DNA from 3 places in the Stenotrophomonas thermophila genome. Region 3 is predicted to be linked to each of the others. Evidence: predicted binding sites of a transcription regulator. Region 3 holds the regulator's gene; each other region holds the start of a gene.
What was found. Region 3 encodes FliA, which starts transcription of late flagellar genes. Its sites were predicted from a motif close to TAAAGTTTNNCNNNCNNNGGCCGATAA; they were not measured.
Positions count from the first base shown of each region.

Region 1: a site for FliA is predicted at 2,668-2,694, ahead of BN1263_RS00085 (methyl-accepting chemotaxis protein). Genes of this name have one in related genera too.
Region 2: a site for FliA is predicted at 2,137-2,163, ahead of BN1263_RS18760 (GGDEF domain-containing protein). Genes of this name have one in related genera too.

Region 1 covers NZ_CVIW01000001.1:17,916-22,166, forward strand. The annotation lists gene BN1263_RS00085 (methyl-accepting chemotaxis protein) at 17-2,548, opposite strand; gene BN1263_RS00090 (NAD-dependent epimerase/dehydratase family protein) at 2,762-3,655, opposite strand; gene BN1263_RS00095 (S41 family peptidase) at 3,754-4,251, opposite strand, start outside.
Region 2 covers NZ_CVIW01000063.1:38,955-43,205, reverse strand. The annotation lists gene BN1263_RS18765 (TonB-dependent siderophore receptor) at 1-1,908, opposite strand, end outside; gene BN1263_RS18760 (GGDEF domain-containing protein) at 2,196-3,611, shown strand; gene BN1263_RS18755 (MFS transporter) at 3,707-4,251, opposite strand, start outside.
Region 3 covers NZ_CVIW01000008.1:10,433-14,683, reverse strand. The annotation lists gene flhF (flagellar biosynthesis GTPase FlhF) at 1-1,536, shown strand, start outside; gene BN1263_RS05200 (MinD/ParA family ATP-binding protein) at 1,523-2,410, shown strand; gene BN1263_RS05195 (RNA polymerase sigma factor FliA) at 2,407-3,150, shown strand; gene cheY (chemotaxis response regulator CheY) at 3,208-3,600, shown strand; gene BN1263_RS05185 (protein phosphatase CheZ) at 3,600-4,205, shown strand; gene BN1263_RS05180 (chemotaxis protein CheA) at 4,208-4,251, shown strand, end outside.

The DNA.
Region 1 (4,251 bases), on a different contig from region 3:
GTCTTCGTTTTCTGGCTCAGGCCGCGCGGCGTGCCGCGGCCATCGGCCCGGCCTGCAGGCGGAAGCGCGACACCGCCACCGCCAGCTGCTCGGCCTGTTCCTCCATCGCGCGGGCTGCTGCACTGGCTTCCTCCACCAGTGCAGCATTCTGCTGGGTGGTTTCGTCCATCTGCACCACGGTCTGGTTGACCTGCTCGATGCCGGCCGACTGTTCGCGCGAGGCGGCCGAGATCTCGGCCATGATCTCATTGACGCGGCCGACCTGACCGACGATGTCCTGCATGGTGCGTCCGGCACCGTGCACCAGCTGCGCACCGGCTCCGACCTGTGCCACCGAAGCGTCGATCAGCTCCTTGATCTCCTTGGCGGCACCCGCTGAGCGCTGCGCCAGCGCACGGACTTCGCTGGCGACCACGGCGAAGCCACGGCCCTGCTCGCCGGCGCGCGCGGCTTCCACCGCCGCGTTCAATGCCAGGATGTTGGTCTGGAACGCAATGCCATCGATCACCGAGATGATCTCGGCGATGCGCTGCGACGAGGCTTCGATCTGCTGCATCGTCTGCACCACCTGGCTGACCACCTCGCCCCCTTCGCTGGCCACGCCCGCTGCGGAACCGGCCAGCATGTTGGCCTGCAGCGCGTGGTCGGCATTCTGGCGCACGGTGGAGGTCAGTTCCTCCATCGACGCGGCGGTTTCTTCCAGGTTGGCGGCCTGCTGTTCGGTGCGGCGCGACAGGTCGCTGTTGCCGGCCGCGATCTCGCCAGCGGCCAGGCGGATGCTGGCCGCCGACTGCTGGATCTGTCCGACGATCTGAGTCAGCTGCTGCACGGTGCTGTTGGCATCGTCGCGCATCACCGCGAACACCCCGTGGAACTCACCCTGCATGCGCGCAGTGAGGTCGCCGGCGGCGATCGCGCGCAGCAGCGTAGACAGTGCAGCCAGGTTGTGGTCGCTGACCTGCATCATTGTGTTCAGGGTCTCCACCATGCGGCGGAAATCATGCTCGAAGCGCAGCGCATCACCACGCACGGCGAAATCGCCGGCAGCGGCGGCGGCGGCCAGCTGCTGGATCTGCTCGTTGATCGCGGCCAGGTTGCCCTTGGTGGTTGCCATCGCGGCGGTGAATGCCGCCTTCTCGCCCGGCAGCGCTTCCATGTCCACGCTGAGGTCGCCCACGGCGTAGCGCTGCATCACTTCGACCAGGCGCTGGGTGACCGCATTGCTGGAGGCCACCAGCTGGTTGCTGTCGGCCACCATGCGGCCGTACTCGCCCGGGAACGCCGCAGCATCCATGCGGTAGCTGAGTTCCCCGGCATCGTGGCGGCGCGCCATTTCGGCCTGCGCAGCCATCACTGACTGCAACTGCCCACGCATGCCCTGCATCGCGTCCAGCAGGCGCCCCACTTCGTCGTTGCTGCGCGCCGGCAGCGTGCTGTCCAGCTTGCCGGCGGCGACATCACCGGCCACGCGCACCGCTTCGGCCAACGGACGGATCGCCAGGCGGCGCAGCAGTACATGGACACCGGCGCTGAGGCTCAGCGCGGCGATCACGCCGACCAGCAGGGTCAGCCACAGCAGCTGGCGTGCCTCAGCCACGATCACCGCGTGCGGCATCACCACGCCCAAGGCAAAACGCTGCGGCGCGTCGCCGACCCGCAGCGGTACATACACCCGCACATTGCCGGCCGCATCCGGAGTGAAGGCCTCGAACGGACGGTCGGCGGCAATGTCGGCCAGCATGCTGCGGGTCTGCGCGTCGCTGCGCGGCTTGCCGATCTCGGCGGCATTGGCCGAGGCCAGCACCACACCCTTCGGCGACAGCAGTTCGACACGACCGGCCCCCATCGGCTTCAGCGTGGCCAGGTGCTTCTGCAACGCCGCCAGCGAGAAGTCCACGGTGAACACGCCCAGGAATCTGCCGTTCTCGATGATCGGCGTGCTCAGGGTGCTCATGAGCACCTTCTGGCCGGCGATGTCATAGGCGTAGGGTTCGCTGACCTTGGGCAGCTTGTCACGGCTGGGCCCCATGTACCAGTCGCCTGATCCGCTGGCGGTCTCGGTGTAATCGGTCATCACCGACTGCTGCGGCTTGCCGTCCTGCCAGGCCCAGTAGCTCATGTAACGGCCGGTGGCATCGTGTGCTTCGGTATTGACGAACTCCGCATCCTTGCCGTCGAAGGCATCGGCCTCCCACATGGTGCTCTTGCCGAGCCATTGCGGATGAGCACGCAGCTGTTCGCCGAGCACCGCCGCCAGGCTGGCGCGGTCGGGCACGTCGCCACGGGCACGCTGGGCCAGCACGCTTTCAACCATGGCATCGTTGCTGGCAAAGGCGGTGCCCAGATCAGCCGCCACCTGGCGCGCCTCGGCGTTGGCCTCGCTGGTCATGGTCTGGCGCGAGGCGCTGATCAGACTGGCGCTGGCCTGCCGGTAGATCAGGAACGCGGTCAGGCCGAAGCACAGCAGCGCGATCACAGCGGTGCCCAGCATCAGCTTGTGGGCGATGCTGCCCGGGCGATGGGCAGTGGCGGAGCGGGAAGAGGGCATGGGAGGGTCCGCAAGGCAATTCAGGACGACCGGCGTCACGAGGACACCGCGCAGGCGCGCGATCCGTCGCGCAGGCCACCGGCCGCCGGGCCGCGCCCGGTGCACGAGGCACACCGGATTTAGCGGCCGGCCGCCATCGAGATTGAGGCCAGCGGCCTGCACATTCCTGAACCTGCTCAGGGTGGGCTCGGTGCCCCGCCCCCTGCGACCATCTCATTCGGCGACCCGATCCTTGATCCACTCCGCCCTTGGCAGCACCTCGATGCTGCCGGCGGCGTACTGCTGCAGCACGTCGTCCGGGCCGAAGCGCGGCTGCCAGCCCAGCACGCTGCGCAGGCGGGCACTGTCGTAGACGCGATCGATGCTCAACGGCAGCGGCCAGCCCCGTCGTTCGAACTCGGCCAGCAGCTGTGGCGCGCGGCGTGCCAGCACGCTGCGCGGGTGGGTGGCCAGCTCCAGGCAATCCTCACGCCGGAACGGCGTCGGAGCGCACGCGATGTAACGCGCGAAAGCGGCGCCTTCGTCCAGCAGCAGTGCAGCATGCGCGCTGGCTCCATCACGTGCGTCGATACCGCGGTGCAGGCGGAACATCGCCATGCGTTCGGGCGGCTCGGGGAAGCAGCGGGCCATGCGCAGCACGCGCACGCTGAAGGCCGGCGCCGCAGCGGCTTCGGCCAGTGCTTCGGCCTGCAGCTTGGTGCGGTGGTAGATCGTGCGCGGCAACGGCTCGGTGTCTTCATCGATCCAACGGCAGCCACCGGCGACCACAGCGTGGCCGTACAGCGCGGTTGTACTGGTCAGCACGAATCGCCGCGCCCCGGCTTCGCGTGCGGCCTGCAGCAGGTGCGCGGTCGCCTCCACGTTGATCTGGTGGAACACCGCGTCCGGCACCAGGCCGACATGGGGTGCGTGCAGGGCGGCGGTATGGATCACGGCGTCAACGCCCTGCACCGCCCGTGCGACAGCCTGGTGATCAGTGACATCGGCAATGATGCGGGTGGTGGCGAATGGGCTGCGATCCAGCCCCACCACTTCGTGGGAGGCCGCCAATGCGCCGAAGATCGCGCGCCCGATCCGCCCGGAACTGCCGGTCAGCAGAATCTTCATTGAGTCCATTCACTCGAAGCGCCCGGGAACTACCGGGATGCTTCGATTCTAGGCACGCTGCATGTCGTCTGCGATAGGGCGCAATTGCAATTGTGCGTTCATTCCCGCGAGGCCGATCGGGCCAGCAGCTGCCGCGCGACGAACAGCGGATCGTCACCGCCTGCCGCGTCGGGCGTGACACCGGTGCGTTCCCAGTTGGTTCCGGTATGTAGATTGATCGGCTGCCGATCGGGAATGCTGATCTGATAGCCATCCGGCAGCAGCACAGGATCATCGACCATGTGTGCAGCGCCGCCGCTGCGCGTGCCGACAATGCGTGCACGGCCCAGCGCCTGCAGCGAGTAGGCGACGAACTCGGCAGCCGACGCGGTGCGGCGATCGATCAGCACGACCAGCGGCTTCAGGTAAGTGGGCAGGCTTGCCGGCGGCAGTGGTGCCAGCGTGCGCCGCCCGCGCTGGTCCAACTGCTGCACCGCTTCGATCTTCGCGTCCAACAGCGTGCGCACCAGCAGGTCGGCACTGCCGTCATCCCCGCCGCCGTTCTGGCGCAGATCCAACACCAGGCCATCGGTGTCGGCCAGCAGCTCGAGGGCGGC
Region 2 (4,251 bases), on a different contig from region 3:
GTACTTCGGAATCACCGACAGCGGCTGATGCGTGGTCTTGTTCTCGTTTTCCACCATGTAGGTGAAGTTGTTGCTCCACTTCAGGCGGTTGCCCTGCTCGCCCAGCAGCGGAATGACCAGGTTGCCTTCCAGCCCCTGCACGATCGCCTTCGGCGCGTTCTCCCAGCGGAAGATGCGGCCCTTGGTGTCGGCGGTCAACCCGATCTGGGTGTATCCGGCCTGGATCTTGTCCTTGTAATCGTTGTGGAAGTAGGTCAACGACGCCTGCCAGCCGCTCTGCGGTGCCCACTCGATGCCCAGTTCCTTGTTCAGGCTGGTTTCCGCCTTCAGGTCCGCGTTGCCGCGCATGTAGCAACCAGCGCCCAGGCTCGGCAGCGCATTGGGGCAGCCGTTGCCGCGGGTGTAGTAGAGATAGTCCGGATTCGACTGGTACAGGTTCGGCGCCTTGAACGCGCGGGCAATGCCGCCCTTCACCACCCAGTCGCTGTTGATGCGGAACTGCGCATTGAGGCTGGGGCTGGTGTTGTTGCCGAACTGGCTGTGGTGGTCGAAGCGCAGGCCCGGGGTAACGATCCAGCGCTCGCCCAGGTAGATGTTATCTTCCACGAACGCCGCCGTGGTCTGCGCGTCGGCCTTGCCCCGCGCACGGTCGGCCGACAACCCTGGAATACCGCCGCCGCTGCTGCTGGACTGGCTCATCGAATACGGATCGGTCAGGCGGCTGTCCAGGTATTCAAAGCCGAGCGTCCAGATGTTCTCTGCGCCGCCCAGCGCGGTCGGGAAGCTCACTTCGCCATCCAGCTGGTAGTTGCGCAGGCGCGAGGTAGACCAGTCGGTGCCGTTGAAGCTGCCTTCCGGGCCACCGGCCAGGCCTTCATTGATGCGCGAGTTGTTGACCGCCTCGACTGCGGCCGTCACCCGCGAAGTGACATCACCCCAACGGCCGCGGTGGGTGACCGCACCGGTGTTGCGGTACATGCGGTTGGTCTCCGCTTCGCCCTCGGCCAGTGCCGCCAGATCGACGCCGGTCGAGGTACCGGTGGTGCTGACGGCGCGGTCGCCGGCGTAGATGTTGCCCTGGCGGCTGGTGCCGGCTTCGAACTCCACCACCTGGTTGGCGGTCACGTCCCAGCGCAGCAGCGCGTTGACGTCGCGGTTCTTGACACCCTCGCGGCCGGCTGGCGGCACCGCGTTCGGATTCGTCGCGTACCGGCGATTGAGGTCCAGCGAATCGGCGTCGGTCCTGTTGAGATTGCCGTACAGGCGGAACGACAGGGTATCGGTCATCGGCCCGCTGAGCTGCAGGCCGACGCGCTCGCTGCCACCTTCGGCGCTGTGTTCGGGCACCAGCCCGTACAGGTCGACCGCACCGGTCAGGTCGCCGGTCGGGCGCTTGGTGATGATGTTGACCACGCCGCCGGAAGCACCGGAGCCATAGCGTGCCGCCGCCGGGCCGCGCAGCACTTCGATGCGCTCGATCATTTCCGCCGGCACCCAGTTGGTGTCGCCGCGGGTATTGCGCTCGCCGCTGCGCCCCATGCGCACGGCATCACGCGCACCGACGCGCTTGCCATCGACCAGGATAAGGGTGTTTTCCGGGCCCATGCCACGCAGGTCAATCTGGCGGTTGTTGCCGTACTGGCCCGAGGCGCTGTTGCCGGTGAGGTTGACGCCCGGCATGGTGCGCAGCAGTTCGGCGATGTCGTTGGCCGGTGGGCGCCTGGCGATGTCCTCGGCGGTGATGGTCGAGGTACCCAATGCCTGGCGCGCGATCTGCGAGGCGGTGACGTGCACCGTGTCGATATCGGTGGCGTCGGTCTCGGCCCGGGCGGCCAGGGCGTTGCCCGCCAGCAGGGCGGCAACGGCAAGCGCCAGCGGGCGCGGCGAGAGGACAACGGCAGGAGACATGATCTGGACCTTCTGGCAGGGCTACGGGGCCTCTGGCAAAGGGCTTGAGGCAACGACAAGGGGGGAGGCGGAGCGTCGCTGCAGTCGCCTGCGGCCCGATCCGTGCGTACATTCTCCCATCAATGCGAGTGATTCTCAAATGCGTTCACTCATTGCCGCAGGGGCACGGATGTGCTTTGCGCACCGTGCAACGCTGCACCACGCGTAAACTGGCCGGCTAACCCGCCATCAACCGCACGCCGCCACGGCCGATACCCGTGGTTTGTCGTACGCAGTCAGAGATCGACGTGGAAACACCGCAACTGGACGATGCCAGCCAGCCGCTGGCCGAAGCCTGGCAGCACTGCCTGCAACAGGCTGGCCCTGCCGCCACCGCGCTGCTCAAGGCCGCTGCCACCGATGCCCCAGCCGTGCTGGCACAGCGCTTTTACGAAGTGCTGCTGCAGGATGGGCGTGCACGCCGCTTCCTGTCCCACGACCAGGTCAAGCAGCGCCTGCAGCCGGCCATGCAGCGCTGGCTGGTGCAACTGCTGACCACTGATCGCGACAGGATCGCCAGTGCCGTGGCCTCGCAACGGGTGATCGGCGATGTGCATGCCCGGGTCGGCATTCCGGTCGACCTAGTCACCCGCGGCGCGCGTGTGCTCAAGCACGAGCTGTTCGTGCGCCTGCGCGACGACGCACCCGACAGTGCCACCGCGTTCGCCGCCATCGACTGCCTCAGCGCGATCATGGACATCGCCATGGAAGGCATGACCCTGGCCTACACCCATGCGCGCGAACGATCCACCCGTGCCGATGCGGCCTACCGGTTGTTCTCGCTGGTGCAGAACGTCAGCACCGAGCGCGAGCGCCAGCGCGCCCTGCTGCTGGACTGGGAAAACGCACTGCTGTACGCACTGGCCGGCCACGTGCAGGCCGGCGAAAGCGCCAGCCTGGCGACCTCGGAATTCGGCCTGTGGTTCACCCACAAGGGCATCCCCAGCTTCGGCGAGAGCAGCGAAACCCAGCAGGTCGGCCAGCTGATGGCCCGCATCGACGGGAACCTGCGACAGGCAAGCAACGATGTCCCGGCGCAGCGGCTGGGGGTGCTGCCGGTCATCCGCGAGGATCTGGCCGCCATCCGCACCCTGATGACCCTGCTGTTCGAGCGCATCGGCGAACTGGATGCCGGCAGCGATGCGCTGACCAACCTGCTCAACCGCCGGTTCCTGCCGACCGTGCTGCGCCGGGAAATCGAGCTGGCCACGCGCAACGGCACGCCGTTCTCGCTGCTGCTGCTCGACCTGGATCACTTCAAGGCGATCAACGACGGCCACGGCCACGATGCCGGCGACCGCGCGTTGCAGCACGTGGCCGGCCTGCTCGGCCAACTCACGCGGGGCAGCGACTACCTGTTCCGCTATGGCGGCGAAGAATTCGTGGTGGTGCTGGTGGCCGCCAGCGAGTCACAGGCCTCGGTGATCGCCGAGAGCCTGCGCCGGCAGATCGCGCAGTCGCCAGTGGCATTGGCCAACGGCCAGGTTCTGTCGCTGACTGCCAGCATCGGCGTGGCCGGCCATGATGGCCACCCGGACTACGAACGGTTGATGGCACGTGCCGACGCGGCGATGTACGAGGCCAAGCGCAGCGGCCGCAACCGCGTGGTGGTGGCCAGCGCGGACCTGCAGGAAGCCCCGGGGCGGCGTGCACTGCAGCGATGACGACAGGACAGGTAGAGTCGACCGCTGGTCGACTATCGCGCGCAGCGCGGGATTTTTCGCACGCGGGGCGAAGAGCAGTCGACTGACAGTCGACTCTACCGACAGTCGACTCTACCGGTTCGCGCGCCAGCCGATGCGTTGAACGCCACCACCCACCATGCTGCCCACCACAGCAGCGTCAGCAACGCGATGCCCGCCCCCAGCAGGCACACTGCGGGCCAGCCATGCCGCACCTGCATCCAGGGCCCCGCCGCCGCTCCCGCACCGCTGCCCACCGCATAGAACAGCATGTACAACGCCACCAGGCGCCCATGCTGTTCTGCCGGTGCACGCAGCAACAATGCCTGGTTCGAGACATGGAGTGCCTGGCCGCCGAGGTCGAGCACGACCACACCCAGCAAAAGCAAGGACAGCGAACGCGGCAGGCCCAGCAGCGGCCACCACGCGACCAGCATCAACAACAGCGCGCCGAGGCTGACCCGATGCGCGAAACCACGGTCCATCCAGTGTCCGACCCGCGCCGCCATCAGCGCACCGACCACGCCGGCCAGGCCGAGCGCGCCGATGGCTGCGGTCGACCAGTGCAGTGGCGGTGCCGACAGCGGCAAGGGTGCCGCCGCCCAGAACACATTGAGGCCGG
Region 3 (4,251 bases):
ATCCTGTCCAACCGCCGGATCGAGGAAGGCGTCGAGATCGTCGCCGCGGCCAACTATGACGAGAGCGCCGTGCAGCGTGCACTGGAAGCCTCGCGCCGTGATGTCGCACCGCCGCCGGCACCCAAGCCGCGCACCGCTGCTGACGCGGTGATCGCCGCGGTCACCCGCCGCCGCAGCAGCACCCCCGCGCCGGAACCGGTCGCCGCCACCACCTCGGCCGTGGCCGCCCTCGCCCGTGCGGCCGTTGGGGCCACCGGCCGTACCCTGGACAGCGCCGACGAGATCGTGCCGACCCGTGGCAGCACTGGCTTCGCCGCCACCCTGGCGCGCGCCGCCGTCAACGAACCGGCGCTGCCCGAACAGAGCTTCGCCCCGTTCGCCGAGGCCATCGTTGCACCGGCCGCCACCGTGCCGGCCAACCGCGCCCGCTTCCAGATCGACCCGCCGCGCGACATGCATCACGAAAGCGTGGCCCCGGCCGTGCAGCCGCCGCCGCTGCCGACCGCTGCCGTGACCGAAGCGCAGCTCGGGATCGCCGCCAGCGAACCGGCAGCGGCCGAAGCCGCCGGCGAAGCCAGCCCGGCCCCCATGCTGGCCCCGGCACCGACGCTGACCGTGGTTGCCCAGGACGACGCCGAGATCCGCCAGCTGCGCCAGGAAGTGGCCGGCATGCGCCAGGTGATCGAGCGCGAGATGAACCGCTTCACCGACGAGCGCCTGCGTGGCAGCCCGGTGCGCGCCACCGCGCTGGACCTGATGGACGAGTACGGTTTCGACGCCGGGCTGGCCCGCGACGTGGCCATGCAGATCCCGCTGGAGACCGAAGCCCATCGTGGCCGCGGCCTGATGCTGGGGCTGATCTCGCGCAAGCTGCCGATCGCCCCGGTCGACCCGCTGGAAGAAGGCGGCGTGATCGCCCTGGTCGGCCCGACCGGCGCCGGCAAGACCACCACCATCGCCAAGCTGGCCTCGCGCTTCGCCGAGAAGCATGCGCCGCGCGACGTGGCCCTGGTGACCACCGATACCACCCGCATCGGCGCCCGCGAGCAGCTGTACGGCTACGGCCGCCAGCTCGGCATCGCGGTGCACGAGGCCAACAGCGGCACCGACCTGGACCAGCTGCTGGAACGCCTGAAGGACTACAAGCTGGTGCTGATCGACACCGCCGGCCTGGGCCCGCGCGACCGCGCGCTGGCCGCGCAGCTGCAGTGGCTGCGCGCCGCCCGGCAGGTACGCACCCTACTGGTGCTGCCGGCCAACACCAGCTTCGGCGACATGGACGAGGTGGTCCGCCGCTTCGGCGCCGCCAACCTGCAGGGCCTGGTGCTGAGCAAGCTGGACGAGACCGGCCGCTTCGGCAACGCCCTGTCGGTGGCCGTGGACCACGCCCTCCCGATCACCTGGGTGACCGATGGCCAGGACGTTCCGGAGGACCTGCACCGGGCCAGTGCGGCCAATCTCGTACTTCGCCTTGAAGATTTGCGCCGCGCGGCCGATATGCCCTGCAACCCGGAGTTGAACCATGCCGTCGCGTGAGTACGCCAAGCTGACCAAGACCTTCCCGCTGTCGGCCACCCGCAGCGAGCCGCTCGGCCCTGTGCGCACCATCGCGGTAACCGGCGGCAAGGGCGGCGTGGGCAAGACCAACGTCTCGGCCAACCTGGCTGTGGCGCTGGCGGGCATGGGCAAGCGCACGCTGCTGCTGGACGCCGACCTGGGCCTGGCCAACATCGACGTGATCCTGGGCTTGAACCCCACCTTTACGCTGGCCGACCTGGTGGCCGGCCGCTGCTCGCTGGACGACGTCATCGTCGAAGGCCCGAACGGCGTGCTGGTGGTCCCGGCCGCTTCCGGCCGCCGGCACATGGCCGAGCTGGCCCCGGCCGAGCATGTCGGCCTGGTCAACGTGTTCTCCGAACTGGAACGCGAGCTGGACATCATGGTGGTCGATACCGCCGCCGGCATCACCGACGGCGTGCTGACCTTCTGCCAGGCCGCGCAGGACACCGTGGTGGTGGTCTGTGACGAACCGGCCTCGATCACCGACGCCTACGCACTGATCAAGGTGCTTTCTCGCGAACGCGGCGTGGACCGCATCCAGGTAGTGGCCAACATGGTGCGCGACCCCAACGAGGGCCGCGTGCTGTACGAAAAGCTGACCCGCGTCTGCGAGAAGTTCCTCGCCGATGTCTCGCTGAACTACCTGGGCTGCGTGCCGCAGGATGACTGGCTGCGCCTGTCGGTGCAGCGCCAGCAGCCGGTGGTGAAGGCCTATCCGTCCAGCCCGGCCGCGCTGGCGATCACCGAGATCGCGCGTCGCACCGCACGCTGGCAGGCGCCGACCGAACCGCGTGGCGGCGTCGAGTTCTTCCTCGAGCGCATCCTCAAGCAGCGCGGGGTGGCCGCATGAAAGGCGCAGCCCAGTACAGGGAAGTCCAGCGCTCGGCGGCCAACGAGGTCATCGCCCAGCATTCGGACCTGGTGCGGCGCATCGCCCACCACCTGGCCGCGCGGTTGCCGGCCAGCGTTGAAGTGGACGACCTGATCCAGGCCGGCATGATGGGCCTGATCGAAGCGTCGCGCAGCTACGACGCCGACCAGGGCGCCTCGTTCGAGACCTATGCCTCGATCCGCATCCGCGGTTCGATGATCGACGAGATCCGCCGTGGCGACTGGGTGCCGCGCTCGGTGCACCGCCGTGCACGCGATGCCGCCGCCACCATCCGCCGCCTGGAACAGAGCACCGGCCGTGCCGCCAGCGCCACCGAAGTGGCCGCCGCGATGGAGATGCCGCTGCCCGAATACCTGCGGTTGATGGAAGACGCCGCACGTGGCCAGGTGCTGAGCCTGGAGTCGCGCATCGAGGACCAGGGCGAGCTGGACACCGTCGCCCAGGGCGGCCCGACGCCGCAGCAGGTGCTGGAGCGTGGTGAATTCGGCCGCGAGCTGGGCAAGGCCATCGGCCACCTGCCCGAGCGCGAACAGCTGGTGCTCTCGCTCTACTACGAGCAGGAACTGAACCTGAAGGAGATCGGCGCGGTGCTCGGCGTGAGCGAGTCGCGGGTCTGCCAGATCCACGGCCAGGCGGTGCTGCGCCTGCGTGGCCGGCTCAAGATTTTCGAGGCGGCGGACGCCGGCCTGGAAGAATGAACATGCCCGAGGCGGCTGCCCCCGGCCGCCCGGAATGAACAACAAAGGAACTCTGCTTTGAACAAGAACATGCGCATCCTGATCGTCGATGACTTCTCGACCATGCGTCGGATCGTCAAGAACCTGCTGGGCGATCTGGGCTTCACCAATACCGCCGAAGCCGAGGACGGGCATGCCGCGCTGTCGCTGCTGCAGAGCCAGCCGTTCGATTTCGTGGTCACCGACTGGAACATGCCGGTGATGACCGGCATCGAGCTGCTGAAGGCGATCCGTGCCGATGCCAAGCTGAAGACCCTGCCAGTGCTGATGGTCACCGCCGAAGCCAAGCGCGAACAGATCATCGAAGCCGCCCAGAACGGCGTGAACGGCTACATCATCAAGCCGTTCACTGCGCAGACGCTGGAAGAGAAGCTCGGCAAGATCTTCGAACGCCTGGCGGCCAGCGCCTGATGGATACCACGGTCGACAAGAGCGCCCTCGCCCTGCGCCTGCAGGAAGCCCTGGACGCACTCGAGTCCGGTGACGAGGCCGCCTGGCGGCAGCGCATCGACGGACTGGTCGCGCTGCGTACGCAGCCGATGATGAGCGGCCTCTCGCGGCTGGCCCGCGAGCTGGGGCAGGCACTGGGTGAGCTGCCGACTGTGCCCAGCGAGGCCGGTGAGCTGGACGACGCCTGCGCACGCCTGGACCACGTGGTGGCGATGACCGAACAGGCCACCCACCTCACCCTGGACCTGGCCGAGGAATGCCGCAGCCTGACCGAACAGCTGCGTGCCGAAGGCCTGCAGCCAGGCCAGGACGCGCAGCTCGAGCGCATCCGCCACAACCTGACCGAGATCGCCCTGACCCAGAGCTACCAGGACCTGACCGGGCAGATCATCCGTCGCGTGGTCGGCATCGTCCGCCGCGTGCACGAGGGCTTCGGCGCACTCGGCCTGCCGCCGGAACAGCATCGCACCGACCCGGCACTGGCCGGGCCGGCACTGAAGGGACTGGACCGCCACGCGGTCTCGCAGAACGACGCCGACGACCTGTTGTCGGATCTGGGGCTGTAAGCATGAGCGCGGTATCCGACGACATCACTGCCGATTTCATCATCGA